Regions from separate parts of the Pantoea sp. X-Soil-TKNS-1211 genome, predicted to be linked through region 2. Evidence: predicted binding sites of a transcription regulator. Region 2 holds the regulator's gene; each other region holds the start of a gene.

Region 1 (7,807 bases), 1.7 Mb from region 2:
TGGCACGGCGTTTAACGCCGTCGATAACGTCAGCCTGGAAGTCCCCGCCGGGGAAATGTGTGTGCTGCTCGGCCCTTCCGGTTGCGGCAAAACCACTACGCTGAAAATGATCAACCGACTGATCCCGGCCACCAGTGGCAATATCCTGATTAATGGCGAAGATACCAGCACGCAGGATACGGTGACGCTGCGCCGTAATATCGGTTATGTGATCCAGCAAATTGGCCTGTTCCCGAATATGACCATTGAAGAAAACATCACCGTGGTGCCACGCATGTTGGGGTGGGATAAAAAGCGTTGCCGTGAACGCGCGACTGAACTGATGAGCATGGTGGCGCTTGATCCGACCAAGTTTTTGCATCGTTACCCACGTGAGATGTCGGGCGGGCAGCAGCAGCGGATCGGCGTGATCCGTGCACTGGCCGCGGATCCGCCGGTATTGTTGATGGATGAACCTTTTGGCGCGGTCGACCCGATTAACCGTGAGGTGATTCAGAACGAATTTCTCGATATGCAGCGTCAGCTGAAAAAAACCGTGATGCTGGTGAGCCACGATATTGATGAGGCGCTCAAACTGGGCGACCGTATCGCGGTGTTTGGTCAAGGTAAAATCGTACAGTGCGCCAGCCCGGATGAACTGCTGGCAAAACCCGCCAATGAGTTTGTCGGTTCTTTTGTTGGTCAGGACCGTACCCTGAAACGTTTGTTGCTGGTACAGGCCGGTGATGTCACCGACCAGCAACCCACCATCACCGTACAACGCAGCACGCCATTGGCGGAAGCCTTTGCCACTATGGACGACAACGATATGCGTTCAGTGACGGTGGTCGACAACGACGGCAAACCGCTGGGATTTGTGAAGCGCCGTGAAGCACGTGGTGCCAGCGGTCGCTGTGAAGAGATGTTGCATACCTTTACCGTTACCGGCAAAGCGGAAGAAAACCTGCGTGTGGTGCTGTCGAAGCTGTACGAACACAATCTGGTGTGGATGCCGATTGTCGATGAAGATGGCCGCTACAGCGGGGAGATTTCGCAGGATTATATTGCGGATTATTTGAGTTCTGGCCGCACGCGGCGGCGATTAAATCCTTAACCGCTGCGGGACTGTGCGATAAATCGCGCCGCTACGCCAACAACGCTGTAGCGGCGTGATTCATTACGCAATTAATGTGATTCTTCCGCGGCAGTGGCTGCCAACGTTGATTTAGTCTGTTCTGACGGCAAAATCACGTTCAACATAATGGCGAGAATCCCACCGGTGGTCACTGCATGCCCAAACAGATTCGTGATCAGCATCGGGAACTGTTTCAGCACCTCCGGCACCGCTTCTACCCCCAGACCGAGACCAAACGAGACCGCCACAATCAACATTTCGCGACGTCCCAACGGTGTCTGCGTCATCACCCGGATACCGGCTGCCACCACGCTGCCAAACATCACCAGCGTCGCGCCGCCCAGCACGGGTGCAGGAATTTGCTGCAACAGGTTGCCAATCACTGGGAAAATCCCCAACAGCACCAGCATCAGGCCAATCACCATCCCTACATACCGGCTGGCGACGCCGGTCATCTGAATCACGCCGTTATTCTGTGCAAAGGTGGTGTTAGGAAACGCCGAGAACATCGCGGCCAGCACGCAGCTGATACCATCCGCCAGGATACCGCCTTGCAGGCGACGCTGAAAACCTTCACCTTCAATCGGCTGCCGTGACAGCAAACAGTTGGCGGTTAAATCCCCTACTGCCTCAATCACGCTAATCACCGACACCAGCGCAATCGGTACAAAGATCGCCCAGTCAAAGTTGAAACCAAAACGAAAGAAGCCCGGCATCACCAGCCAGCTACTCTCGGCCATTGGTTTGAGTTGCAGATGGCCGGTCAGCGCAGCGGCGATACAGCCGACGGCGATCCCCGCCACCACCGCCACCAGCCGCGCCCAACGGTTACGTGAACGGTTTAGCGCCACAATTACCAGCAGCGTCAGCGCCCCCAGTGCCAGGTTCCACGGCGCACCAAAATCGGCAGCATTGTGACCACCGGCCCAGTCGGTGATGCTTACCTTGATCAGGCTGATGCCGATCAGGGTGATCACCGTACCGGTCACCACGGGCGTTAACACTTTACGCAACGATGCAATACAACGACTGATCAGCATTGGGATCAGCGCGGCAATCAGGTTGCAGCCGAAGATCATGGCCATGATCTCTTCCGGTGAACCACCACGCGCTTTCACCATCAGCCCACCGGATAAGATCACGCCCAGAAACGCAAAACTAGTGCCCTGGAGGCAGATCATGCCAGCACCGATGCCCATAAAACGGCGCGCCTGAATAAAGGTGCCTAAACCTGACACCAGTAACGACATGCTAATCAGATAAGGAATATAAGCCTGTAACCCCAGTACCGAACCAATAATCAGCGGTGGCGTGATGATGCCCACCACGCTAGCCAACACATGTTGCAGTGCGGCAAAAAATGCGGGGGCTGGGCCAATACGTTGTTCCAGCCCATACAGCAAACCTTTTTCATCTGAGTGCGACATAACGGTGCTCCGGCAGTAAATTCATCAGGTCAGCTGATGCATGAATCACGCCAGAGCAATAAGATTCAGTGATATTTTTGGCAGGACATTGAATACAAAAGAAATTAATTCACAAAGAACAGCTGCTGGATCTGCAACCTTAGATTCAGCCAGCCTGGATTTGCCACTTTTCGTTTCATCACGCCGCAGGTTTTGCACTATCCCTGTGCGAAATCGGCTTCCCAAGTAATGAAAGATCCAGATACCCACTTAACTCCCGCTGTTCCGCGCGTGGCAAGTAGGGCAATTCACCCAACAACGGTGCATGCAGCTTTTCACTCAGCACATCAATGATTTCCGCATAATGTGCCAGACCAGGATTGATGCGATTTGCCACCCATCCCACCAGCGGCAAGCCATCCTGCGCCACCGCTTCGGCAGTCAGTAAAGCGTGGCTGATGCATCCCTCTTTGATGCCTACCACCAACACCACCGGCAGTTGCTCCTTTTTGACCCAATTTGATAGCGGTTGCAGGTCATTCATCAGGCTGCGCCAGCCGCCTGTCCCTTCCACCACCACATGCGGCGCGCGTTCCTGGAGGGCCGCCAGCCCTGCGCTCAACAACGGGTAATCAATCTGATGCGTTGGACTGGTGCTGATTTCATCCTCTTCCAGGGTGATAGGATTGATAGCGGCATACGGTAATGCCAGGCCAGAAGCCTGCTGCAACAACAGCGCATCTTTATTGCGCAAACCCTCTGGGGTGGGTTTGGCACTTTTGGCGATAGGTTTATAACCTACGGCGCACTGACCATTCTGTGCAAAGCACTGCAATAGTGCGCGGGAAACCACGGTTTTGCCCACCGCGGTGTCAGTACCGGTGATAAAGAGTGTTTTCACCCTTCCTCCTTACGTTTAGCGATGTGAACCAGAGGTGACGAAGGAGCAGTTTAAGGAAATGTCGTACCTGACAGATTGCGTTAGGACAAACTTAAGGCGGGCTGTTTAGCCCTGAAGCAGTTTTATCAGCAAATAGCCGGAATACAGGGCATCTTTGATTAACGCCGCCGCACCCAGGGTGCCCGGATCGTTAAACGCGGTGGGGGCCAATTGGATTTCATCGCTATAGGCAGGCAACGCCTGCTGGCGAATGGTGCTACTGACGGCAGGAAACAACACACCGGGAGCCTGGTTAAGCGGCGAGCCAATAAGAATTTGTCGCGGATTAAAGATATTCACCATCATTGCCAGCATACGACCAATATGGTGTCCAACCCCGGCAATCACATCACTCGCCAGGCGATCGCCCTCTTGCGCCGCCTTGCACAAGGATTCAATCGTCAGTGGCACGTCATGCAAACGGCTGTCCGGTTGATGGGGTAAACGCTGCGCCGCGAGGTTGAGCAGGCTGCCAATACTGGCCACGGTTTCCAGGCAACCATGATTGCCGCAGTAGCACTGCTGACCATAGGGATCAATCTGGGTATGACCAATTTCAACCAGCGCCCGCCCGCTTTTATGCAGTAGTTGCCCACCAGTAATCACCCCGGCTCCGACGGTTTCATCGATCACAATCTGGATCACGTCCTGCGCACCGCGCGAGGCACCGAACAACGATTCGGCCAACGTCCAGGCGGAAATATCGTGCTGGACAAACACCGGCACCCCGGTGCGTTGTGACAGACTTTCGCCCAGCGGCATATCTTCAATCGCGTAACCAGGCATACGATGCACCACGCCAGACGCCGCATTGATCAGGCCGGGTAAGGTGATGGCGATGGCCGTCAAGCGTTCCAGTAATTTCTGATGACGAATAAAGAAAGCATCAACCAGCTCCTGCAATGCCTGCAACAACGGTTTGTCGTAGCTGGCGGGCAGTGGCAGACGATCTTCCTGTAATGCACGGCTGCTGAGATCGCGTAACGTCAGGGTGATATAACCGGGTTGAATGCGGATAGCCAGATAGTGCCAGGCGACGGTATCGAGAACCAGCCCGATAGCCGGACGACCTCGGCTGCCTGGCTCCTGAAACTCGGTTTCCTGCACCAGATGTGCATCCAGCATTTCACGCACGATTTTAGTTATGCTGGCCGGGGCCAGCTGGGCGCGTTTGGACAGTTCAATACGTGAAATCGGGCCGTAGTGATCAATCAATCGGTAAACCACCCCTGCGTTGGTCTGCTTTATTTGATCAATGTGGCCAGGTTGACTGTCCAGATTCACACCCTGCTCCCGGTTATTTTCGCGCTTCTAAATAAATAGCAACTATGGTGCGGCAGAATGGCGTATAGCGCCAAATATTTGATTAGATATGTGATTTGTCGCACACATTGTCAGGTGATTTTGCCGCGTCTGGCTTAAGTTTCAGCGTTACGTTGTAACAGCATCATCATATTGGCCATCTGTGCACTCGGCTCACGCGTCGCTGACCACACCAGCCAAACCTCCGACAACGCATCGGCCTCATGCAGCGGCAACCACACCACATCTGCCAGCCGCGCACGACGGAATGAGGCCGGTAAAATCGATACCCCTAATCCGGTAGCAACCAGCCCGAGGATGGTCATCGCTTCCCCCACTTCCTGAGTGATAAAGGGTTTGATCTGATAACGGTGCAACAGCGCCAGTATCTCGCCATATAAGGCGGTACCGCCTTGCGGATCGAAGAATACAAAAGGTTCATTCGCCAGTGCCTGAATGGAGATGGCCTCCGCATCGGCCAGTGGATGCGCCCAGTGCACCACCGCACACAAGGGTTCGCGCAGTAACAACTGATGCTGTAAATCACTCGGCAACGGCGTGTTGCGCATCACGCCAAGATCGAGACGTCCTTCGTGCAACGGTGCCAGTTGCTGACGGGTGTTAATCTCCTGCATCTGGATATGTACTGCCGGCCAGCGCTGGCGGAAATGATAGAGCGCATCGGATACCAGCCCGGTAAAGGGCGCGGAGGAGGTGAAACCAATACGTAATTCACCTTCCTGGCCGTTGTGCAGCCGCGCCGCACGACTGGCCGCCTGCTCCACCTGAAGCAGAATCCCGCGCGCATCCTGTAAAAATTGTTGTCCCGCAGGCGTGATCTGCACACTGCGATTGGTACGGGTGAACAGCTGCGCGCCAATTTCCTGCTCCAGTTGCTGGATCTGTTGGCTGAGCGGCGGTTGCGAAATATTGAGGCGCATGGCGGCGCGACCAAAATGCAGTTCTTCCGCCACGGCAATGAAATAGCGTAGATGACGAAGTTCAACATTCATATTTTAAAAGTCTCATTCGAGATTATTAATATATTGTACAACTTATTATCACTTTCCTACGATAGTCATACCTTCTGAAATTTGAGGATTTTCCGTGAGTCGCTCTTCTCAGGCTGTGACACTCGATGAGGACGAAGTGTCCGTCGTGCCTGCTTCTGTTCCAGCGTCAGTAACATGGATTGAACGCGGTTCGCCGCAATTTATGCGTGTTACCCTTGCCCTGTTCTCGGCGGGTCTTGCCACTTTTGCCCTGCTGTATTGCGTCCAGCCCATTCTACCGGTGTTGTCCCAGCAGTTTGGTGTCTCGCCAGCAGCCAGCAGTATCTCGCTGTCGTTATCGACCGGGCTGATGGCGCTGGGTTTGCTGGTCACCGGACCACTTTCCGACGCCATTGGCCGTAAGTCGGTAATGGTGACCGCCTTGATGCTTGCCGCCCTGTGCACCGTGATTTCTGCCATGATGACCAGCTGGCACGGCATTCTGTTGATGCGCGCGCTGATCGGTTTGTCGTTAAGTGGGGTGGCTGCGGTGGGAATGACCTACCTGAGTGAAGAGATTCATCCGCGGGTGATCGCTTTTTCGATGGGCCTGTATATCAGCGGCAACTCGATTGGCGGGATGAGCGGTCGCCTGCTAACCGGGGTATTGACCGACCTTTTTTCCTGGCGCATCGCTATTGGTGTGATCGGTTGCTTTTCGCTGGCATCGGCGCTGATGTTCTGGAAAATCCTGCCCGCTTCGCGCCATTTCCGCCCGGCGTCATTACGTCCGCATAATTTGCTGATTAACTTCCGCCTGCACTGGCGTGACAAAGGCCTGCCGCTGCTGTTTGCGGAAGGTTTTCTGTTGATGGGCGCGTTTGTCACCCTGTTCAATTACATTGGCTATCGACTGCTCAGCGCGCCGTGGTCTCTCAGCCAGGCGGTGGTCGGTTTGTTGTCGGTGGTCTATCTGACCGGTTCCTGGAGTTCGCCTAAAGCCGGTGCGATGACCAGCCGCTTTGGTCGGGGGCCGGTGATGATCACCGCCACTGCGATCATGCTGTGTGGTCTGCTACTGACAGCGTTCAATACCTTGTGGATCATCCTGCCGGGTATGATGTTATTCACCGCCGGATTTTTTGCCGCCCATTCGGTTGCCAGTGGCTGGATTGGTCCGCGCGCACGTCGGGCAAAAGGCCAGGCCTCTTCCCTCTATTTATTCAGTTATTACGTCGGTTCCAGCGTCGCCGGAACCTTAGGTGGCGTGTTTTGGCACAGTTTTGGCTGGAGCGGTGTCACCGTGTTTATCAGCGTACTACTGGTGCTGGCATTGCTGGTCGGTTGGCGCTTGCAGTGCCGCAAACTGTAATCTGTTTTACGGGGCCAATGCGCCCCGTTCCCTTCAGGTAATCCCCCTTCCCGGCAAACTTTCAGTGCCAGTGAAAACAAAATAACAATAGCTAGCTATAATTTATTCTATTCCAAAAATAGTTAGATTTTTTTCTTTACACAGCAACGAGGAAGCCAGATGGAACTTTATTATTATGTCGATAAATATGCCGGTTATAACGACAACCATGTGGTACATGCCAATGGGTGTCCTTTCCTTCCGCCGGATGCAGCAAGACGCTTTCTTGGTACTTTTTACACCGCTAATGCCGCGATTCAGCAGGCGCGTAAGTTTTATCCTTCCGCGCTGGGTTGCGAACACTGTTGTCCGGTTGGCGTAAAAAAAAATCTGACCTCCCAGCATAGCGTGGCACTAAAACACATGGCCTGACTCTGATATTCCGGATCTGAGCTGGACCGCGACGTTGCGCCATTTTGTTAAGTTTTCCTGCGACATTTCGCTATGTTAGACACCAACAACATTGCTTCAGGTAGAACGCTCATGCGTGAAAAATACGCAACGTCACAAATCGCCCTCCACTGGCTCACCCTGTTATTGATCGCCATTGCCTATACCACCATTGAACTACGTGGCCTGGCGGCCCGTGGTTCGTTAACCCGCAGCCTGATGATGATGACGCATTTCAGCTGTGGCGTCTCA
Region 2 (7,807 bases):
GTATTGGATGAAGTGCAGAGCGGCATGGGCCGTAGCGGCAAGTTGTTTGCCTATGAACATTACGGCATCACCCCGGATATCATCACCACGGCGAAGGCGCTGGGCGGCGGTTTCCCGGTGAGCGCGATGCTGACCACCAATGAAATCGCCTCGGTGATGGCACCAGGCGTACATGGCACCACCTACGGCGGTAACCCGCTGGCCTGTGCGATTGCCGAAACTGCCCTCGATATCATCAACACCCCTGAAGTGCTGGAAGGTGTTGAGTCACGTCGTCAGCAGTTTGTCGAGGCGTTGAAAGCGCTGGACAGCAAATTTGACCTGTTCACAGATATTCGTGGCAAAGGTTTGTTGATTGGTGCAGCGCTGAAGCCGCAGCATGCCAGCAAGGCGCGCGATATTCTGCATGCCGCTGCCGCCGAAGGTCTGATGATCCTGACTGCTGGCAACGAGGTGATCCGTTTTGTGCCGTCACTGGTGATTGAACCGACCGATATCGCAGAGGGTATGGCGCGGTTCGCGGTAGCCATCGAGAAGGTGTTGGCGGCGTAACTCAGTTTTTCACCCGTAGTCCGGTCAGCCAGCGGCCATGATGCGGTCGCTGGCTCCATGCCAGAGAAGAGATGGTGTGCATCACGTTCAGATGTTGCAGAATGCGCTTCACGTGCTGCTCGACAATCGTCACCGCCCCCTCATTGATGTTTTCCGGCGCTTCCAGAATATTGCTGTCGTTAGCGGGGCCGTCATGCTCCAACCGCTGCTGGCAGCGCTGTAACGCGATTTCACAGGATTGCAGATAACGTTCCGCCAGCTTGGGTGTCAGCATGGTATGCTCGCGCGCCAGGATGGTCATGGCGTTGATATGTTCGACGATAAACTGGCTGTGCGTCACCCACAGCCGCATATCCTTCAGATACTGGGAGTTAAAACCTGGCTCGGTCATCGCCTGATTTAGCGAGTTAAACATCGCGTTATGCGCTTGGTTGACATTGATACGTTGATAGGCCAGCTTCTCCGGTGATTGCTCCGGTCCAAGCAATAGCTGCATGGCTTCCTGATCGGCTTCCAGCGCATCGTGTGCGTTCTTACGCAGCAACCCGCTTTGCCACTGTGGCCACAGCCAAATCATGCCGCCAAAGGCAATCAGACACCCCATCAGCGTATCCAGCATGCGCGGCAGCAGAAATTGTGCTCCATTGAGCGACAACAACTGGAGCGAATACACCGCAGTTACCGTGAAACCAATCATCGACCAGCCGTAATATTTGCGCGTCACCAGATAGCTGGCGAGGGTGATCGCCAGCATAAACAACAGGGTGATGGTTTCCGGCACGGCAAGCCGCAACGAGGCGGCAGCAATCAACAATCCGGCAAAGGTGCCGAGCGCACGGTGTTGAATCCTCACCCGCGTGGCGCTGTAGCCATTCTGGCTGACGAACATGGTGGTCATCAGAATCCAGTAAGGTTTGGGGATATTGAAGAACAGCGCCAGCGAGCTACCAAACATCAGCATCACGGCAAAACGTGCAGCGGTGCGTAAGGCGGGTGATTTCAGCGACAGATAGCTGCGCAACGCCGGAAAAAATGGCAGACGCCGTTGGCGGTCGGCCATCAGATCACGGGTATACAGCGGTTTCTGGGTGCGCAACACGCGCGCAATGCGGCTGAAGTGATACAGACAGAAGTTACCCACCGGATTATCCGGGTGCTGGCGGGCAATTTTTTCCAGCGCCCCCAGCTGCTTATCCATTTGAAACCGTTCCGGCAATTGGTGATACAGAATGGCATCAGCCAGCAGGCGCAGACGAGCCGAGATGACTTTGGCATTCCAGCGAATCACCGCCTCGGCATGGCTCTGTTCCACCAGCTTTTGCACTTCTTCCGGCTGATGCAGGCTGACGGAGATGTGTTCTTGCAAATCGAGCGCCACCTGAAAGGCGCGCGTCAGGCGTTTATGGCTGTTATCACGGCTGGCCGACAACATATGCATCTGCTGATAACAGGTGGTGATCAGATCGACCGCTTTCTGCTGGCGTGCCAGCAGCGGCGGCAATGCTTTCTCCGGGTCAGTCAGCTGCGTCAGCAGGGTATACTTGGCATCGCAATAATCCGCCAGCTCACGGTACAGCAGGCTTAGCGACTCGCGCATTGGCTGCTCTTTCCACAGCCAAAACCAGAACCAGTTAAACAGCCCGTACCACAAGGTGCCACCGATATAGAGAAGTGGTGGCACCCAGACAGGCATGCGTCCCACCAGGCTCAGGGTAAAGATGGAGGCGATCAGTGTGGCGGGTAACAAACGGCCATGCAGCGGGCTGATCTCACCGGTCACGCCCACTAACAACGGCAGCACCAACAGAATCAACGGCAGAGGGACGTGATAATCCGTCAGCCATTGAATCAGAAAGCTGCCGGTCGCAAACAGGGAACCGCCAATAATCAGGCGTTTAAAGAAGCGCTTATGCGGCGTATCGAGGCCAGCGATGTTGCAACAGGCGGGTACTAAGGAAAACAGCAGGCCTTTTTGCAGGTCGCCAAACAGCCAGCCGAGAGCCACGGGCAGGCACAGCACCAGCGTTTGCCGCAGGGCGTAGTTAACTTCGGGATGATAGATGATTCGACGCCACATCAGCTCATCGCAGACAAAAACGGCGCGATGCTGCCATCACGCCGTGGGTGAGAAGAAATTAGCGGGTGCCGTAAACGACGATGGTTTTACCATGTGCGGAGATCAGGTTTTGATCTTCCAGCATTTTCAGAATACGGCCAACTGTCTCACGTGAGCAGCCGACGATCTGACCAATTTCCTGACGGGTGATTTTGATCTGCATCCCGTCCGGGTGGGTCATGGCATCAGGCTGTTTGGCCAGATTGAGCAGCGTCTGCGCAATGCGACCGGTCACATCAAGGAAGGCAAGGTTGCCTACTTTTTCTGATGTCACCTGCAGGCGACGTGCCATCTGCGCCGAAAGACGCATTAAAATATCCGGGTTTACCTGAATCAGCTGACGGAATTTTTTGTAGGAAATTTCAGCCACTTCGCAGGCAGTTTTAGCTCGTACCCAGGCACTACGTTCCTGACCTTCTTCAAACAGGCCAAGCTCGCCGATGAAATCCCCCTGGTTGAGATAGGAGAGGATCATCTCTTTGCCTTCTTCATCTTTGATCAGTACCGCAACGGAACCTTTCACGATGTAGTAGAGCGTTTCCGCTTTCTCACCCTGATGAATCAGGGTGCTTTTGGATGGATATTTGTGAATATGGCAATGGGACAGGAACCATTCGAGTGTAGGGTCTGTTTGCGGTTTGCCGAGAACCATTCGCTATTATCCTCTGTTGTAATCGTGCCCAAAACACAGGGGGCAGTTTTCCCTGTCAGGCGGTGAAATCGTAGAGCGCTTCCTGTAAAGGAAAATTATTCGGGTGGACTCTTAAGCCAGGCTTCTGATTCTTCCCGCCTTCGTCTATTGCGACGAAAATATTTTCAGCACTGTTTGTAGCACAGCTTTTGCTAGCTGTCTTCTGTTGTCTCGCTTCAGCAAAAGGGCGATTAGTCTGGATTGCTGTTTCTCAGGTGAAAGCGTACTCTGGCGGCAAATCAGCCGATTCAGGAGAAAGAATAATGCAGGCACGGGTTAAATGGGTGGAAGGGCTTACCTTTCTCGGAGAATCCTCATCAGGTCACCAGATATTAATGGATGGCAATTCGGGCGACAAAGCACCGAGTCCGATGGAGATGGTGCTGATGGCGGCAGGCGGTTGCAGCGCGATTGACGTAGTGTCCATCCTGCAAAAAGGGCGCAACGATGTGGTGGATTGTGAGGTAAAACTCACCTCCGAACGTCGTGAAGAAGCGCCACGCATTTTCACACTTATCAACCTGCATTTTATTGTCAGCGGCAAAGCGCTGGGTGATAAAGCGGTGGCGCGGGCGGTTGACCTGTCGGCAGAAAAATATTGCTCGGTGGCGATTATGCTGGGTAAAGCAGTAGAAATCACCCACAGCTACGAGGTTATCGAACTCTAGCTCGAACGTAGCGGCGCGATTCATCGCGCGGATTTTTCCCGCAGCGCGCACCATCTTGCGCGATAAATCGCGCCGCTACATTATTCGATCCGTTTGCCTTCAATCAGTCGCTGCACCAGCGGCGTCATAATCAGCTCCATCGCCAGCCCCATCTTGCCGCCGGGCACCACCAGGGTGTTCATATGTGAAATGAAAGAACCCTGAATCATCGCCAGCAGATAGGGAAAGGCAATGCCTTCCAGCCCGCGAAAATGGATCACCACAAAGCTTTCATCCAGCGACGGAATTTCACGCGCGGCAAACGGATTGGAGGTATCAACGGTCGGCACGCGTTGGAAGTTGATATGGGTACGTGAGAACTGCGGGGTGATGAAGTTGATGTAGTCCTCCATCGAACGCACCACCGAATCCATCACCGCTTCGCGGGAATGGCCGCGCTCGCTGGTATCGCGAATCAGCTTTTGAATCCACTCAAGGTTGACGATCGGCACTACGCCCACCAGTAAATCGACATGTTCGGCCACGTTGTGCTGCTGCGTCACCACGCCGCCATGCAAGCCTTCATAGAACAACACATCAGTGTTTTCCGGCAGCGGCTGCCACGGGGTGAAGGTGCCTGGCACCTGGTTCCATGGCACGGCTTCGTCATAAGTGTGCAGATATTTGCGCGACTGGCCGAGACCGGTTTTACCGTACTGCCTGAAGGTCTGCTCCAGCAGGCCAAAATCGTTCGCCTCTGGCCCGAAATAGCTGATGTGGCGGCCAAGATCGCGCGCTTTACGGATCGCCATATCCATTTCAGGGCGCGTGTAGCGGTGAAAACTGTCACCCTCCACTTCCGCAGCATGCAGATTCAACTGCTGGAATATTTTGCGAAAGGCAAGGCTGGTGGTGGTGGTTCCGGCACCGCTGGAACCGGTGACGGCAATGATCGGATGCCTGGCTGACATAACAAAGCTCCCTGTGAAGTCCGGCGATGAGCATTGTTAGCACGAAAAGCCGGGATGTGCATTAGCCGCGAAATTCACCGCGGGCCATGATATTGACGGTTTCGTGCAGTTCTGACCATACCAGCACCGCGTCACCGCGCTCCAGCTGGTGACGTACATCAGCGACTTTTTGCGCCAGACTGCGCTCCTGTTCACCGTAGTCGGTGCCTTCGCGTAACACAAAGGCTTCAATCAGGTTTTCCAGCGTTTCGGGGTCGAGTTGTTGCCACGGAATAATCACGATCACACATCCAGATAAGTTGATAACCACTGCGGCACACGTTGTTCCAGCCACATTTGCGGGCGTAGCAGTGTACCGCCGACAAAGCCAACATGGCCGCCTTGTTGCGTTAGCTGATATTGAATCGAGGGCGATAGTTGCTCCGGCTGCGGTATCACCGCGTCGGTCATAAAGGGATCATCCTTAGCATGGATGATCAGCAGCGGTTTGCGCACGCCGGTCAGCAGCGGCATGGCGCTGGCGCGATGATAATAATCGCCGGCATCAACAAAACCGTGCGCCTGAGAGGTGACGGCGTCGTCAAAGTCACGCAGACGGCGCAGGGCGCGCAGTTGACGTAAATCCACCGGCAGCGTGCCGGGCCAGGCTTTCAGCTTGCGTTTGGCGTTCTTTTTCAGCTGCGTCAGCAGGTAGTGCTGATAAAAACGTGAGAAGCCATTCTCCAGTTTCTGGCTACAGGGTTCCAGCAGCAGGGGCGCAGAGATCGCGACCGCTGCATCAAGGGGCGCATCATGCCCCTCCAGCCCGGCCAGACACGCCAGCATATTGCCGCCCAGCGACACCCCGACCGCAGTGGTTGGCACATCACCCCATTCGCGCTTGAGCCAGCGCAGGAAGTAGCTGGCATCCTCGGTTTCGCCCGAGTGGTAAATACGGTGCAGCCGATTCGGCTCACCGCTACAGCCACGAAAATGCATCACCACCGCCAGCCAACCGCGTGCCTGACATGCCTGCATCAGTCCGTGCGCATAGGGGCTGTGGAAGCTGCCCTCTAAACCATGGAACAACACCATGCGCGGTTTGTGTGCGGCCTGAACCGGGTCTTCACTCCACGCGAGATCGACAAAATCACCGTCCGGCAAATCGAGGCGTTGCCAGTGCGGGCGCAGGGTAACGCGCCGCCTGAGCAGACGCGGCAGCAGAGTTTGCAGATGCGGATTGCGAAAACCGCTGAGAGGAATGAAGTCCTCTTCGGGCGGGGAGTCAAAATTACTGTGGTAAACGCTTGTCTGATGCATATCTCGCTGATAGTTTCGATAGGTTTTTTGGCTTTCCTGGGTGAGGAGCACCCGAATCAACATGGAACTGAGTCTGTTTTTGTCAATGCTGGGCTTTCTCTGGGTCGCTGCGATCACGCCAGGGCCTAATAATATGTTACTTACCGCCTCCGCTGCCAACTTTGGCTTTCTGCGCACCTTCCCGTTGTTAATTGGCATCATGATCGGTATGCAGGTCATGCTGCTGATGGTGGCCTTTGGCGTGGGTGGTCTTATCCTACTCTATCCTGCCTTGCACCTGGTGCTGAAAATCGCCGGTAGCCTGTATCTGCTGTGGCTGGCATGGAAAATCGCCACCGCCGAGTATGAACAACTGGATACTGATTCGGCCCCGCCGGTGCCCACACCGTTCTGGCAGGGGGGCTTACTGCAACTGATTAACCCGAAGGCGTGGCTCATGGCGCTGGGCGCGGTAGCCAGCTTTAGTCTGGCAGGTGCGGCTTATCTGCACTCCGTGGTGGCCATCAGTATCGGTATGGCGTTGGTGAATGTGGTCTCCGGGGTGATCTGGATGGGTTTCGGCTCGATGATTGGCCGCCTGCTGCGCAGCCCGCGAGCCTGGAAAATCTTTAACCTGGCGATGGGGATCCTGACCGCCGCCTGCGTACTGTTGATTTGGCACTGAGTTAACCCGAGGCGCGTGCAACGCGCCTTTTTTGTATTTGCGTATTCTGCATAGCCTTGCCTGATGATGATCTAAGAACCGATTTTCATTAGGGATAATTTTTAATTCCTTTATGAAAGCATTGCTGCTGGCGACACTGCACCCAACATAAAAATATTGGGGTGTAAGATGATGGCAGTTACAAATACCTTAACCACATTGGCGGCAGCGCTGGCGTTGCTGACCTTCCAGGCCGAGGCGGTTAACGTCACGGTGGCGTACCAGACTTCGGCGGAACCGGCCAAAGTGGCGCAGGCTGACAACACCTTCGCCAAAGAGAGTGGTGCTACCGTTGATTGGCGTAAGTTTGATAGTGGAGCCAGCGTGTTGCGTGCGCTGGCTTCCGGCGATGTCCAGATTGGTAACATCGGTTCCAGCCCACTGGCGGTAGCGGCCACGCAGCAACTGCCGATCGAGGCCTTCCTGCTGGCTTCGCAGCTCGGCAACTCCGAAGCACTGGTGGTGAAAAAATCCATCAACAAGCCCAAAGATCTTATCGGCAAACGTATCGCCGTTCCCTTTATCTCCACCACCCATTACAGCCTGCTGGCGGCGCTCAAGCATTGGGGTATCAAATCGACAGACGTACAACTGGTGAATCTGCAACCGCCAGCGATTATTGCTGCCTGGCAGCGTGGCGATATTGATGGTGCCTACGTCTGGGCACCGGCCGTCAACGAACTGGAGAAAGACGGCAAGGTGCTGACTGACTCCTCGCAGGTGGGCAAATGGGGCGCGCCAACGTTGGATGTCTGGGTGGTCCGTAAAGACTTTGCTCAGCAGCATCCGGAGATCGTTACCGCCTTTGCCCGTAGCGCACTGGACGCG
Region 3 (7,807 bases), 940 kb from region 2:
AGCGCGCCGCGCGCGCCACTTTGTTGCCCGGACGTTCCGCCAACGCCATATTCAGAATGCGCGGCCCTTCCGGCCCGGTCAGCAAACGATAGAAAATTTCCTGTTCAATCAACGGTGCCAGTGCCGCGATGTCCTGTGGCTGATCCAACAGTTCAATCAGGCGAATCACCGCATCCACTAACGGCGGGGCAACTTTATGTACCGTGATGCCGCGCTCATTCATCGCAGTCGTGCCAACCTGATGCAAGGGAAAATGCTCCAGATAGCGCATCAAACGTGTTTCATTGATAGCGATGCCGACGCCCAGATTGGGTTTCTCCTCCGTCGCCATCACCACGCAGGATTGCACCGCCATATCCAGCGTCACCAACAGCAAATCACCCGCACCGTAGTGCATCACATCATCGCCCATGCGCAGCGCCTTCTGTCCCTGCGCCACCAGCGCAAAGCTGGCCCAGGTAGCAACATGGGCCAGACTGGTTGGTCGTGAACTGCGGCCAAAAGAGAGAAAATCGATCGCACTGTGATGGCGGCCATCAGCCGGGGCGTGGCGAGCTATCATGGCAACCAGTTGCTGCCACTGTTCCTGATGAATCATGCGTTGAGCGCTCCGCGATGAGAAATCGTTAAGTCGTTATTCTAACCTGACGTTGTTGTTACGCCTTCTCCCTGAGACGGAGATTTGCAGGATCGTGCAAAAAGCTTGCAGGATTGCACTACCTATAGATTGTATGGACAGCGCATTCTTATGCTTCCCCGAAACCTCAGGTGGAGAGGCACAATGAAAGCACTTGAAGGCAAAATTGCGCTGGTTACGGGCGCGTCGAAAGGCATTGGTGCCGCTATCGCCATGACTTTCGCGGCGGCCGGCGCCCGGCTGGTAGTTAATTATCGTCAGGATGAAGTCGGTGCGGCTGACGTGGTCGCAGATATTCGCGCCATCGGTAGCGAGGCCATTGCCGTGCAAGCCGATATCTCACGTGAAGCCGATGTCACCCGACTCTTTGCGACCTGTATTGAGCAATTCGGCGCACCGGATATTGTCGTCAACAACGCAGGCATTTTTCATCATGGTGATTTTACCGCGCTAAGCGTCGTTGAGATGCAACAGCAGCTGAATGTAAATCTGCTCGGCACGCTGCTGGTTTGCCAGCGGGCGGCACAACATTTTCCGTCGCGCGGTGGCTGCATCATCAATCTGAGCGCGCTGAACAGTCAACGCAGCACGCCAGGTTCGGTGTTATGGGCTGCGACCAAAGGCGCAATTGATACCCTGACGCAGGGTCTGGCACGTGAACTTGGACCGCGCAATATCCGCGTCAATGCCCTGGCACCCGGCATTATCCTGACTGAAGGTTTGCTGGCAGCGAAGAAGATGCATCCGGAGTTGAAAGCACAGTTAATCGCGGCGACACCGCTGGGGCGTTTTGGCTTGCCGGAGGATGTGGCGCAGGTCGCGTTGTTCCTCGCCTCGGAGGAGTCTGCTTATGTCAGCGGTGAACGGGTTCTGATTGCTGGCGGCGTATAGTCGATAAGAAAAAAAATGGGACGCCAAGGCGTCCCATTTTGTTTTTAGCGTTTATCGCTTAGATGTCACGACGACGCGGTGCTGATGCGCCCGCTTCTTCGCGACGCGGGCCACGGCTACCTTCACGGCTGAAACGTCCGCCTTCACGACGCTCAGAAGAGAAGCGGCGGCCGCCTTCACGACCTTCACCACGCGGTGCGCCACCTTCACGGTTGCCACGACGCTCACCACCGAAGTCACGACCACCGCTACGACGCTCGCTGCGCTCACCACGTTCGTGTGGCTGTGCATCGCCCAGCAGCTGCATATTCATCGGTTTGTTGAGAATACGCGTGCGGGTGAAGTGTTGCAGAACTTCGCCCGGCATGCCTTTCGGCAGCTCGATAGTGGAGTGAGTACCAAACAGTTTGATGTTACCGATGTAACGGCTGCTGATGTCACCTTCGTTAGCGATCGCGCCCACGATATGACGAACTTCAACACCATCATCACGGCCCACTTCAATGCGGTACAGCTGCATTTCGCCAACATCACGACGCTCACGACGCGGACGATCACCATCACGGCTTTCGCGCGGGCCACGTGAATCACGTGAATCGCGGCTGTCACGACGATCATCACGATCGCGGAACTCACGACGCGGCGGACGCGGTGCATCAGCAGGTACGATCAGAGGACGCTCGCCCTGTGCCATTTTCAGCAGTGCCGCAGCCAGGGTTTCGATATCCAGATCTTCTTCCGGCTGCATTTTGCTCAACAGAGCACGGTACATTTCCAGATCGCTGCTTTCCAGCTGCTGCTGAACTTTCGCCGCGAATTTAGCCAGACGACGCTCACCCAGCAACTCGGCATTCGGCAGTTCAACTTCCGGAATGGTCAGTTTCATGGTGCGCTCGATGTTACGCAGCAGACGACGCTCACGGTTCTCAACGAACAGCAGCGCACGGCCTGCACGACCCGCACGGCCGGTACGGCCGATACGGTGAACGTAAGATTCTGCGTCCATCGGGATGTCATAGTTTACAACCAGGCTGATACGCTCAACGTCCAGACCACGGGCAGCAACGTCGGTCGCAATCAGGATGTCCAGACGACCATCTTTCAGACGCTCCAGCGTCTGCTCACGCAGTGCCTGGTTCATGTCACCGTTCAGCGCAGCGCTGTTGTAACCGCTGCGCTCCAGCGCTTCGGCCACTTCCAGCGTTGCATTTTTGGTACGTACGAAGATGATCGCAGCATCAAAGTCTTCTGCTTCAAGGAAACGTACCAGTGCGTCAGTTTTACGACCATAAGCGGTCCAGTAAGACTGAGAGATGTCCGGGCGAGTCGTCACGCTGGACTGAATACGCACTTCCTGCGGATCTTTCATGAAACGCTTGGTAATACGACGAATCGCTTCCGGCATAGTGGCAGAGAACAGAGCAGTCTGATGACCTTCCGGGATCTGCGCCATGATGGTTTCGACGTCTTCAATAAAGCCCATGCGCAGCATTTCGTCGGCTTCGTCCAGCACCAGACCACGCAGGTTTGACAAATCAAGCGTACCGCGTTTCAGGTGGTCGAGCAGACGACCCGGTGTGCCCACCACAATTTGTGGGCCCTGACGCAGGGCACGCAGCTGTACGTCATAACGCTGACCGCCGTACAGGGCCAGAACGTTTACGCCACGCATATGTTTGGAGAATTCAGTTGCTGCTTCAGCAACCTGCACCGCCAGCTCACGGGTCGGTGCCAGCACCAGAATCTGCGGTGCTTTCAAATTTGGATCAATGTTATTCAGCAGCGGCAGAGAAAATGCCGCGGTTTTGCCACTACCGGTCTGTGCCATACCCAGCACGTCACGGCCAGCCAGCAGGTGCGGAATGCACTCAGCCTGGATCGGTGACGGCTTGACGTATCCCATGTCGTTAAGAGCAGACAGGATGGATTCGTTCAGGCCCAGATCAGCAAAAGTGGTTTGAATATCAGTCATGTAGTACACGTGCCTCTTAGATTGCGGCGGCCAGTCTACATAACTCGTCATGAAAATTTTCAGTCATTTTCATCGAAAAGTGTGAACCGGCTCAAATTAGAAGTTTTGACGAACAGAAAAGCCCTCACCCCGAAAGATGATGAATTTACGGATATTCGGGCAATAAAAGTTCGTCAGCTATTGCTGGTCAGATTCTGATAAATCGTCTTGTGCCTGGCCGAGTTGCGCCAGTTCCAACAATGCGTATCGGTGTTCAACAAAGTTGTTAACGTTGTTGGCGACCGCCAGTTTGAACAACGCTTTCGCGTCGTCCTTCTCCCCCAGACTTAGGTAGTACTTACCTAAATAGAAGTTGGTTTCACTGAGATGTTCAGCGAGCGAGGTGTTATCCGTTGCGTCCGCCTTGAGACGTTCCATCAATGTTTTTTCACTGATGTCGCCCAGGTAGAACTCGACAATATTCCATCCCCATTGATCCCGGACCGCTTTGTCGTAACGCTGTTTTAGCGAAACTTTTGCTTTGTCGACATCCATCTCGCGTTCAACGAGGTAGAGCCACAGGCTGCGGAATGGATCATTAGGATCGTCTTGATAAAACGCCAGCAGATCATCTTGCGCTAACTTGTATCGACCGCCGTAATAGAGGGCGATACCACGGTTTAAATGCGCATAATTGTAAGTTGGATCAAGCTCAAGTACAGAATCAAACGCTTCATAGGCAGCATCAAAATTGCCTGCCTGCGTTAAATATATGCCGAGATAGTTAAACACCTCAGGCATATCCGGTCTGATAGACAGCGCTTGCGAAAAATCGTTCCGCGCTAATGCTCTCAGACCTAAGCTATCATACAACACTCCACGCTCATATAATAGCTGTGCGCGTTCATCATCGGTCAGGGCGCGACTGGCAAGAATTTGTTCCATTCGCGCCAAAATCACTTCCTGCTGCAGTGTGGGCTGCAAAGGTACTGCCAGAACTTCGTTCTTACGCCAATTGGAGTTGCTGCATCCTGCCAGCGTCAAAGCTGTCGCAACAAAACACCAGCGCAAAAAAGGCTTCATTTCCCACTCCCGAATACAAACATTGGGATAACCATCCTGTCATCCGCCTGCTATGCACAAGGATTCCCGCCCTCGCGATGATACCCTTCATCATTCAAATTGCAGGTGTGTTGGCTGCGCTATCTCACCCCAGTCACTTACGAGAGTAAGCACCCGAGGATTCACTCACTTGCCGCCTTCCTGCAACTCGAATTATTTAGGGTATACAAACACCTTTCCCTGCCATGCAGGGAAAGGCTAATCAGGAAACGCTTATTCGGCGTCAGGTGCATCGGTCGCAGCGGTGGTATCGATCGCTTGCGGTTTCTGCTCTGTCGCTTCTTTGATGCTCAGACGTACACGGCCCTGACGGTCCACTTCCAGCACTTTAACCGGAACTTCCTGGCCCATCTGCAGATAGTCAGTCACCTTCTCAACACGCTTATCAGCGATTTGAGAGATATGTACCAGACCTTCTTTGCCGCCGCCAATCGCAACGAAGGCACCGAAATCAACGATACGAGTCACTTTACCGGTGTAAATGCGGCCCACTTCGATCTCTGCGGTGATCTCTTCGATACGACGGATAGCTTCTTTCGCTTTCAGACCATCGGTCGCGGCGATCTTCACGGTGCCATCATCTTCGATTTCGATGGTGGTGCCGGTTTCTTCGGTCAGCGCACGGATGACAGAACCGCCTTTACCGATCACATCTTTGATCTTGTCGGAATTGATCTTGATGGTGTAAATACGCGGTGCGAATTCAGAGATTTCCTGACGCGGTGTGCTGATTGCTTGTTCCATCACGCTCAGGATATGCAGACGCGCACCCTTAGCCTGGTTCAGAGCAACCTGCATGATCTCGCGGGTGATTCCTTCGATTTTGATATCCATCTGCAGCGCGGTAATACCGTCACGGCTACCGGCCACTTTGAAGTCCATGTCGCCGAGGTGATCTTCATCACCCAGGATGTCAGACAGAACCACAAATTTTTCGTCTTCTTTAACCAGACCCATCGCGATACCGGCGACGGCAGCTTTGATCGGCACACCCGCATCCATCAGCGCCAGAGAAGCGCCACACACGGAAGCCATAGAAGAGGAACCGTTTGATTCGGTGATTTCAGATACCACACGTACGGTGTACGGGAAATCTTCCTGCTTCGGCATCACCGCCAGCACGCCGCGTTTCGCCAAACGACCGTGACCAATTTCACGACGCTTCGGCGAACCGACCATACCGGTCTCACCCACCGAATACGGAGGGAAGTTGTAGTGGAACAGGAAGCTGTCGGTACGTTCACCCATCAGCTCGTCCAGGTTTTGCGCATCACGAGCAGTACCCAGAGTCGCAGCAACCAGCGCCTGAGTTTCACCACGGGTGAACAGAGAAGAACCGTGGGTACGCGGCAGCACGCCAGTGCGCACGTCCAGACCACGAATCATATCTTTTTCACGGCCATCGATACGCGGTTCGCCGTTCAGAATACGGGTACGTACTACGTTCTTTTCCAGGCTGTGCACGATGTCGCCGATTTCAGCGTCATCCAGCGTTTCGTCTTCAGCCAGCAGCGCAGCAATGGTTTCGTCTTTGATAACGCCAACCTGAGCATAACGTTCCTGCTTATCCGTGATGCGGTAAGCATCGCTGATACGTGCTTCAGCCAGTGCTGCAACGCGCGCAATCAGCGCATCGTTAGCCGGCTCTGCCTGCCAGTCCCAACGCGGTTTACCCGCTTCAGCCACCAGAGCGTTGATGTTTTCGATAACCACCTGCTGCTGGTCGTGACCGAATACTACCGCACCCAGCATCTGATCTTCAGTCAGGATGTCGGCTTCAGATTCCACCATCAGCACGGCGTTTTGCGTACCTGCAACCACCAGATCCAGACGAGACTGTTTGACTTCGTCAGCCGTCGGGTTCAGTACGTATTGATCGTTGATGTAACCAACGCGCGCAGCGCCGATCGGGCCGTTGAACGGGATACCCGACAACGACAGTGCCGCAGAGGCACCGATCATCGCGACGATGTCCGGGTTAACCTGCGGGTTAACAGACACAACGGTAGCGATAACCTGAACTTCGTTAACGAAACCTTCCGGGAACAGCGGACGAACCGGGCGGTCAATCAGACGCGCAATCAGGGTTTCGCCTTCGCTCGGGCGGCCTTCACGACGGAAGAAGCTCCCCGGAATACGGCCAGCAGCGTAAGTACGCTCCTGATAGTTAACAGTCAGAGGGAAGAAATCCTGACCTGCTTTAGCTTTTTTCTGGCCAACAACGGTTACGAAAACCGCGGTGTCGTCCATGCTTACCATCACAGCAGCGGTGGCCTGGCGTGCCATCATGCCAGTTTCCAGCGTGACGGTATGCTGACCATATTGGAATTTGCGTACGATCGGGTTCAGCAAAATTAAAGTCCTTAACGTCGAGGCAGACCCATCTCAGGCCCGCCGGGGATTACCGATCTTCAGCTGCATCCTCGCGACTAATGACAACCTTTAACCGCCCTTGCGGTAAAGCCTCTCATTAGCCGCGCGAACCTCTGCAAGCGAAGATCACTCTCAGCAACAATACATGAGTTTGGACCGGATTGCTGCCGATTGCTCGAAAAAAGGGGCCATAAAGGCCCCCTTTTCGCGAAACTCGCACAAATCTGATCGTCAGATGCGTTTTTTTGCATACTGTCTGCGCTACACCCTTGATCAGATTCTTCAGACTTAGCGACGCAGACCCAGGTTTTCGATCAGGCTGGTGTAGCGTGCAACGTCTTTACGCTTCAGGTAGTCCAGCAGCTTACGACGCTGGGATACCATGCGCAGCAGACCGCGACGGCTGTGGTGGTCTTTTTTGTGCTCAGAGAAGTGACCCTGCAGGTGGTTAATCTGAGCAGTCAGCAGAGCAACCTGAACTTCAGTTGAACCGCTGTCGTTAGCACCACGACCGTATTTGGCAACGATCTCTGCTTTAGCTTCTACGCTTAGAGACATAATGAACTCCAATTATTAATGAATGTATGGGTGCCGATCTCTAATTCAGCAGCCCGCTTTTAAAGCCGCGCTATTCTACTCTTCGCCCAGCGACAACGCAAATACCCCGTTGGGCAAACCGCATTATTGCGGAAATTCAACCACCAGACGGCGTGGGGCAACGCGCTGCTGCGCATCGATCTCCGCCATCCCGATAAATTTGCGCGCTGCGCCTTCGGTAACACGTACCAAACCAGAAGCAGGTACATCAGCAGCCTGCACTGGTTGGCCCAGCT
Region 4 (7,807 bases), 1.7 Mb from region 2:
CCGGCAGCAGCCGCAGGCTAACGTTGCCGCCGTTGCGCTCATCCCAGCCCTTCAGCCACATATCGCTGGTCGCTTTAACCATTCCCTGTACAAACGCAGAAGAAAGAATACTTTGCATGGTGGTGTCCCTTATCGTTGAGCCAGAATCTGTTGTTCATAGTGACGGACATCGCTCAGCCAACTGGCGTCGGCCGGGACATCATGGCGCAGGCACCAGGCCTCCCACACCGCCTGCCACGGCAGCGATTTCTGTTCTTCCAGTAGCGCCAGGCGCGCGGTGTAGTCCCCTGCGGCTTCCAGTTGGCGCAGCTGATCGGTTGGCTCCAGCAAGGCGCGCAGTAACGCTTTTTTGGCATTGCGCGTACCAATCACCCAGGCGGCAATGCGGTTGATCGAGGCATCAAAGAAGTCGAGGCCGATATGTACTTTGTCGAACAGTTTCTGGCGTGCTATCTCATGAGCAATCGCCTGAGTTTCATCATCCAGAATCACCACATGATCGCTGTCCCAGCGCACCGGACGGCTGACATGCAGCAACAAACGCGGCACATACAACATGGCGGTAGAGATCTTGTCGGAGATCACTTCGGTCGGATGGAAATGGCCCGCGTCCAGCGTCAGCGCCGTCTGACGACTACAGGCGTAGCCGAGGTAAAATTCATTGGAACCCACGGTATAACTCTCGGCTCCGATACCAAACAGCTTGCTTTCCACCGCATCGATATGATGTTGCGGATTGAGTTTTTCACTGATGATCTCGTCCAGCGCTGCCAGCAGACGCTGACGCGGTGCCAGGCGATCCACCGTCAGATCTTTCATCCCGTCCGGCACCCAGATATTCATCACTGAAGGCGTCCCCAACTGCTCGCCAAAAAAGGCAGAAATATGGCGGCTGGCTTTGCAATGATCAATCCAGAACTGGCGAATCCCCTTATCCGCGTGAGATAAGGTAAAGCCATCAGCGCTCAGCGGGTGGGAGAAACAGGTCGGGTTGAAGTCCAGTCCCAACTTGTTGTTTTTCGCCCATTCTACCCAGTTGCTGAAGTGGGCTGGTTCGATGGCATCGCGCTCCACCGGCTTATCGCTCTCCAGGTAGATGGCGTGCAGGTTGAGGCGTTTCGCTCCAGGGATCAGTGACAGAGCTTGGTCCAGATCGGCGCGCAGCTCCTCAGCATTACGCGCCCGGCCAGGATAGTTGCCAGTGGCCTGGATACCACCAGTCAGCGCGCCCTGCGGATTTTCAAATCCGCGAACGTCATCCCCCTGCCAGCAGTGCATCGACACCGGAATGCCATCCAGTTGCGTCATTACCTGTTCCACATCGACGTTAATCGCAGCGTAACGTTGTTTCGCCAGGTCAAAGGCCTGTTCAATCAGCTTTGTCATAAGCAAGTTCCTTAGCGGGTTGGCTCAGCGCGGCGAAGCGTGCCAGGCTGGCACGAAAAGCGCTGTTGTTAAGCGGGGCAAATTTTTCTAACGGGAAGTTTTGGCTGATGCAACGACGCAGATCCGCCACATCGCGTAATTCTCCGAGAGCGATCAGTTGGCAGCCGACATTGCCCAGGGTTGAGGCTTCCACCGGACCGGCGAACACCGGCAACTGGCAGGCATCGGCGCACAGTTGGTTCAGCAGCGGATTCTGGCAACCGCCGCCGACCACATGCAGTTGACGCAACGGCGACGAACGCAACTGACCAAGTTCACCGATCACCTGGCGATAGAGCAGCGCCAGACTGTCAAATATGGTACGCGCCAGCGCAGCCGGCGTTTGCGGCACCGGCATCTGCTGCTCCGCACAGGCATCCTGAATCTCCTGCACCATGCTGGCGGGGTTAATAAAGCGGTTGGCGTTGGGATTGATCAGCGCGACACAGGCCGGTTGCTCAGCGGCCTGCTGAATCAGGGCGCACAAGTCGCTGATGTGCAGCTCAGTACACACGCGCTGCAACAGCCACAGGCCCATGATATTTTTCAGCACCCGATAGCCTTCCGCGCCGCCCTCGTTGGTGATATTGGCGTCGAGCGCTGTCTGGCTGAGGCACGGTTGCAGGCTTTCAATCCCCATCAGCGACCAGGTGCCGGAGCTAAGGTAAGCGGCATCGTCCTGCATCAATGGCGTTGCCAGCACCGCGCTGGCGGTATCATGAGTGGCAACGGCGATCACCGGGATATGATGGCCACGCGGACTGATCCAATGACCAATAGTGTTACCCGGCGCAGTGGGTGTGCCGAACCAACGCGCCGGTATGCCTGTCCAGGCGAATAAATCATCATCCCACTCCCCACTGGTGATATTTAGCAGTTGCGTGGTGGTGGCATTGGTGTATTCCCAGTTCAACTTGCCGGTCAGGCGATAATGCAGGTAATCAGGAATCATCAGCGCGTGACACACCTGCGCCTGCCAGTCTGGCTGTTGCAGATGCAGTGCGCGCAGTTGGTACAGGGTGTTAAACGGCAGAAACTGAATGCCGGTACGCTGATAAATCGCCGACTTGCCGAGATCATTGATTGCCTGGGCCATCTGGCCGTCGGTGCGGGCGTCGCGATAGCTGACCGCCTCGCCGACCCGCTTGCCGTCTGCATCCAGCAACACCAGGTCTACACCCCAGGTGTCAATGCCAATGCTGTCCGGCACGATGCCTTCCTCATCCAGCTGTTGCAGCCCCTGACGGATTTCCTGCTCCAGTCCCTCCAGATCCCAGCAGTCGTAACCGGCACGCCGTACGCGCTGATTCGCAAAACGACGGACTTCACGTAGGCTGAGTTGCTGGCTTTCCGTGGTCCATTGCGCGAGCATGACACGCCCGCTGGATGCGCCTAAATCAATGGCAACAATGTTACGCATACTCATGGCGTGTTCTTCCTGTGATGAGATGCATACAGAGTAAAAATCCTGCCTTTCCCTCACCTTCCCGTTACTGCCAGCGCGTCAGGCCCACTGGCACCGTAACAAAGATGTTCGTGAGACAGCTCACAGAACCGCATAAGCGCCGAGTTGTGAGCTTTGCCGCATTTTCTGCATCAACCCCGGAGATCTTGAAAAATTAGCCATTTTCCTGCATCAGCGGGTGTGAAATTCAAGGTAAGGTGCTGATCGCCTGAGTAGACTCGGTTACGGATTTGTTAATAATGAGAGGCGAACAATGACCGTTTTACACAGCGCAGATTTTTTCCCCGCCGGGGAGTACGCCATTGCGATTGAACCGCGCGTGCCACAACTGGCCTTCCCCGAACATCACCATGATTTTCATGAGATCGTATTGGTGGAACAAGGTTCGGGCATCCATGTGTTTAATGGTCAGCCGCAGGCGTTGTGTGCTGGCTGCGTGTGTTTTGTACGCGATCACGATCGTCATCTTTATGAGCAAACCGACAATCTGTGCCTGACCAACGTGCTGTACCGCAGTCCGGCATCATTTCGTTTTCTTTCCGGTTTGCAGGCGTTGTTACCGCGTGAGGAAGATGGCAACTACAGCTCGCACTGGCGTATCAACCAGAAAGTGATGGCCCAGGCGTTGCAGATTGCGGCGCAGATGAACCAGCAGGGAATGTGGTCGCTGGAGAAGCAAGCGCGTCAGGAACAATCGTTCCTGCAACTGCTGGTGTTGCTGCGCGAAGCCGGTCACAACGATGCCGCGCAGGACCAGGAAGCACGCCTGCATCGTTTGCTCGACTGGCTGAATGAACACTACAGTGAAGAGATTGCCTGGGAAGCCTTAGCTGACCAATTTTCTCTGTCGTTGCGCACGCTGCATCGTCAAATGAAGCAGCAGACCGGCAATACGCCGCAGCGTTATCTGAACCGGTTGCGCTTGTTACAGGCGCGCCACTTGCTGCGGCACAGTGATATGCGTATTACGGATATCGCCTATCAGTGCGGATTTGGTGACAGTAACCATTTTTCCACGCTGTTTCGGCGGGAATTTGGCTGTGCGCCCCGAGCGGAGCGCCAGCAGATGATGTAAGGTGGAGTGTGCCCCTCATGTCGCTACTATTGACGCGCGAAGACTACTTCCCAGCCCCCAACCTGCCGATTGCGGTAGCCGAACGTCTGCCGCAACCTTCATTTCCGCCGCATCGACATGAGTTCAGTGAGATTGTCATCGTCTGGCGCGGTAACGGTCTGCATGTGCTGAACGATCGTCCGTGGCTGATTACCTGTGGCGATGTGTTTTATATCCGCGATAACGACTGCCACAGCTACGACAGCGTCAACGACCTGGTGCTGGATAATATTCTCTACTGCCGTGACCGCTTTCATCTCGGACTGGACTGGGGTCAGTTGCTGCCGCCGGAGGATGGGGCATCCCCCGCTTGCTGGCGCTTAACCACGCGTGGTATGGCGCTGGCACGCGGCGTAATCACCCAACTGGAACGTGAAAGCCGCAAAAGCGACCCCCTCTCGATCCAGCTTTCCGAAGCGCTGTTTTTACAGCTGGCCTTGATACTCCGTCGTCACGGCTATGCGGCGGACCGCCCGTGGGTGTTGCCAGAAGGCGAACAGTTGGATCTGTTAATGTCGGCATTGCAGGGTGCGATTGACCGCCCTTTCGATCTCGCCACATTCTGTCAGCAAAATCAGTTAAGTGAACGCGGATTAAAGCAGTTGTTTCGTCAACAAACCGGTATGACTGTCGGGCATTATCTGCGTCAATTGCAGCTGTGCCAGGCGAAATATCTGCTACGTACTCAGGATTGGCTAATCAGTGAAGTGGCCGCGCGTTGCGGCTTTGATGACAGTAATTACTTCTCGGTGGTGTTCACCCGTGAAACCGGGTTGACGCCGAGCGCCTGGCGGCAACGTTTTTTACCGCATCGCCCGGCGTTGATTGGTGAACCGCACTGATCCGCGGCGCGATACATCGCGCCGCTACGATGATGTGCAAGTTAACTATGAAGCCATCCCCAACCCGACAATATTGGCCGCGATAATAATCACCACGCAACCCAGGGACAGTACCCGCACCGGACGCTGTCCGACGGCTTTCCACTCCTTCAGCACCAGTCCGACCAAGCCACCGCACAGTACATACAGGCTCATATGCAGCATCCAGCTCACGAAGTCATACTGCGGCGGGATTTTGGCGTGGCCCCAGGCATAGAAGAAGAATTGCAGATACCACATGGTGCCGCCCAGCACGGCAAAAGCGATGTTGGCCAGCAGCATCGGTTTCGCCACGGAGAAGTCGGCGCGCACCGAAAGTTCAGGTTTCACTGCCAGACGGATAAAGCAGTAAGCCAGGTTAACCAGCGCGCCACCGCCCATAATCACCACATAACTGGGCAGCGCCACGTACAGCGGATTAATGCCAAGGTTGGCTGCTGCTGTGTGCATCGGTTTGGCGGCATCCATCGCGAAAGACATCCCGGCGGAGAAGATGCCGCAAATCACTGCCAGCACCAACCCCTTCCTGAGGTTGAACTCTTCTGCGTTAATCCCCAGCGCGCGCTCTTTCAACAATCCGGCACGGGAGACGATAGCCACGCCAATCAGCGCAACAAACACACCCAGCAGCGTCAGACGGCCACCTTCTGAGCTGAACAGTTCGACAAAACGGCCCTGCAACAACGGCGTCATCAGCGTGCCGACCACCAGCGTAATACCAATGGCAATGCCGATGCCCATCGACATCCCCAGATAACGCATGGTCAGACCGTAGTTGATGTTGCCGACACCCCACATAGCACCGAACAGAAACACCGGCAGCAGCTGTGAGAAGCTAAAGCTGCCGTAGTAAGCCCAGAAGTTCGGCAGCAGCACTGCGCTCACCACCCACGGCAGGATCAGCCACGACATCACGCCGCCGATCGACCACATGGTTTCCCACGACCACTTTTTCACCTGTTTAAACGGAGCATAAAAACATGCGGCACTGGTGGCACCCACCAGATGCCAGAAGATACCTGCAATGATGGCACTGTTCATTATTATTCCTTCGTAAGGTTGAGGCTAACAGGAAACCGTCGGTCTCCCGATTACCCGGCAGTCTACGGCGGACCGCTTTTCCTCAGCCTTTGAATGGCTGCCGGGGAGTGAGCGGGATTGGCAATATCCGGTGGGTTTTCAACATAAGGATCACAAAAACGCATTTGCAGGCAGGCACGTCAGAAGAATGGATAACTCACTTATTATTATCAATATTTTCTGGAAATGTTGTGTTGATCAGCACAGTTTCAACCTGATTGCCATGCAATGCGTTAACATGGCAATCACACAAAGCACGGATCGTGGCTTCCCCCCGCTGCAATTAATCCGTATAACGTTGAGGAAAATCATCAGGACAAGGATTGGGATGAATACCAAGAGGTTGACGCTGTTGCTCTCACGTCCGGTGAGTCGCGTAATGTTGGATGATATCCGCGCCATTGTGCCGTCTGAGTCACTCAATATCTTTATTAACGGGCTGGAAGATATACACTATGCCCGCCTTGAGTGCGTGCAGAGCGAAAATAATTGCGCCCTGCTGGCCTCAGCGATTGTGGTGTGGCGGCAACTTGGCCATATTCACAGTATTCAGTATCAAAAGGGTGAACATCTGCGTGAAATTGACGATGCCACGCAGTTTCAGTTGTTCAGTATGATGAAAACGCATCGCGCCCTGGTTCAGCTCACCTGAACCCGCCTTCACATTCAGGATAATCATGAAAATCGGACTGCTTTTCCCCATCGCTATTATCGTTGCTGGTGTCAGCTTCCTCGCCTGGTTTATCGCCAGTGGCGCGATGATGCCGGGGTCGTGACCTTTTTCAGACTCCGCCGCCTCACCCACTAACCTGCTGAATACGCAGCATTTCGCCAGATATGCTGCGCTTGTCATCTGTTTCTTCCCTTCTCTGCCATCTCCCTCCCTACGCTGGCAGTGACAAAAAGGTGCTACACCTTGATCTGCTTCACTCTGCATTTCACACAAATTTAACGAAACCGATCGCGGAGACCCTACAGATGACAACGCACCATCAACATTTCATTAATGGCGAGTTTGTTGCCAATCAGAACGACAAATGGATTGAGGTGATCAATCCGGCCACCGAAGCCCTGCTGTCACGCGTACCGGAAGGAACCAAACAGGTCGCCAGCGAGGCAATTGCCGCCGCCGAGGCGGCTCAACCGGGTTGGGAAGCGTTACCGGCCATTGAGCGTGGTAACTGGCTGCGCAAAATCGCCGTTGGCATTCGTCAGCGTGAGCCAGAACTCACTGCCACCATCGTGGCCGAGGGCGGTAAAACTCAGGGGCTGGCACAAACCGAAGTGCTGTTCACCGCCGACTATCTTGACTATATGGCCGAGTGGGCGCGCCGCTATGAGGGTGAGATCGTTAACAGCGATCGTCCGAACGAAAATATTTTTGTGTTTAAGAAAGCCATCGGTGTGACCACTGGTATTCTGCCGTGGAACTTCCCCTTCTTCCTGATTGCACGTAAAGCGGCACCGGCTCTGGTCACCGGCAATACCATCGTGATTAAACCGAGTGAGCTGACACCGAATAACGCCGCCATTTTTGCTGAAATTTTGCATGATATCGGCCTGCCAGCCGGGGTGATCAATTTTGTCTACGGCTATGGCCCGGAGGTTGGCCAGGAGCTGGCGGCCAACCCGAAAGTGGGGCTGGTGAGCCTCACCGGCAGCGTGAATGCCGGTATCGCCACCATGGAAGCGGCCGCGAAGAATGTGACCAAAGTGTCGCTGGAGCTGGGCGGCAAAGCCCCGGCTATCGTGATGGACGACGCCGACCTCGAACTGGCGGTGAAAGCCATTGTCAGTTCCCGCGTGATCAATACCGGGCAGGTGTGTAACTGCGCCGAGCGC

What was found. Region 2 encodes CRP, which controls carbon source genes, mostly activating them, when cyclic AMP is high. Its sites were predicted from a motif close to ATGTGANNNNNNTCACAT; they were not measured.
Region 1: the regulator CRP is predicted to act here: its motif matches at 4,833-4,850, upstream of mlc (sugar metabolism global transcriptional regulator Mlc).
Region 3: the regulator CRP is predicted to act here: its motif matches at 3,580-3,597, upstream of yrbN (protein YrbN).
Region 4: the regulator CRP is predicted to act here: its motif matches at 2,996-3,013, upstream of rhaB (rhamnulokinase).

Annotation. Positions count from the first base shown of each region.
Region 1 is NZ_AP035953.1:2,291,750-2,299,556, forward strand. It holds gene osmV (osmoprotectant ABC transporter ATP-binding protein OsmV) at 1-1,093, shown strand, start outside; gene AC6I8W_RS10965 (nucleobase:cation symporter-2 family protein) at 1,165-2,541, opposite strand; gene bioD (dethiobiotin synthase) at 2,720-3,421, opposite strand; gene mlc (sugar metabolism global transcriptional regulator Mlc) at 3,527-4,744, opposite strand; gene AC6I8W_RS10980 (LysR family transcriptional regulator) at 4,879-5,775, opposite strand; gene ynfM (multidrug efflux MFS transporter YnfM/SxtP(Kp)) at 5,870-7,126, shown strand; gene AC6I8W_RS10990 (hypothetical protein) at 7,286-7,537, shown strand; gene cybB (cytochrome b561) at 7,649-7,807, shown strand, end outside.
Region 2 is NZ_AP035953.1:4,010,827-4,018,633, reverse strand. It holds gene argD (bifunctional acetylornithine/succinyldiaminopimelate transaminase) at 1-552, shown strand, start outside; gene AC6I8W_RS19010 (YccS/YhfK family putative transporter) at 554-2,629, opposite strand; gene crp (cAMP-activated global transcriptional regulator CRP) at 2,688-3,320, opposite strand; gene AC6I8W_RS19000 (OsmC family protein) at 3,623-4,027, shown strand; gene AC6I8W_RS18995 (phosphoribulokinase) at 4,108-4,977, opposite strand; gene AC6I8W_RS18990 (YheU family protein) at 5,039-5,257, opposite strand; gene AC6I8W_RS18985 (hydrolase) at 5,260-6,276, opposite strand; gene AC6I8W_RS18980 (LysE family translocator) at 6,338-6,940, shown strand; gene tauA (taurine ABC transporter substrate-binding protein) at 7,112-7,807, shown strand, end outside.
Region 3 is NZ_AP035953.1:606,579-614,385, reverse strand. It holds gene AC6I8W_RS02750 (AraC family transcriptional regulator) at 1-598, opposite strand, end outside; gene AC6I8W_RS02745 (SDR family NAD(P)-dependent oxidoreductase) at 782-1,528, shown strand; gene AC6I8W_RS02740 (DEAD/DEAH family ATP-dependent RNA helicase) at 1,587-3,500, opposite strand; gene yrbN (protein YrbN) at 3,517-3,573, opposite strand; gene nlpI (lipoprotein NlpI) at 3,678-4,562, opposite strand; gene pnp (polyribonucleotide nucleotidyltransferase) at 4,815-6,953, opposite strand; gene rpsO (30S ribosomal protein S15) at 7,263-7,532, opposite strand; gene truB (tRNA pseudouridine(55) synthase TruB) at 7,656-7,807, opposite strand, start outside.
Region 4 is NZ_AP035953.1:2,303,606-2,311,412, forward strand. It holds gene rhaD (rhamnulose-1-phosphate aldolase) at 1-118, opposite strand, end outside; gene AC6I8W_RS11030 (L-rhamnose isomerase) at 130-1,386, opposite strand; gene rhaB (rhamnulokinase) at 1,370-2,851, opposite strand; gene rhaS (HTH-type transcriptional activator RhaS) at 3,144-3,965, shown strand; gene rhaR (HTH-type transcriptional activator RhaR) at 3,983-4,846, shown strand; gene rhaT (L-rhamnose/proton symporter RhaT) at 4,892-5,926, opposite strand; gene AC6I8W_RS11055 (hypothetical protein) at 6,294-6,617, shown strand; gene AC6I8W_RS11060 (YoaK family small membrane protein) at 6,643-6,741, shown strand; gene aldA (aldehyde dehydrogenase) at 6,944-7,807, shown strand, end outside.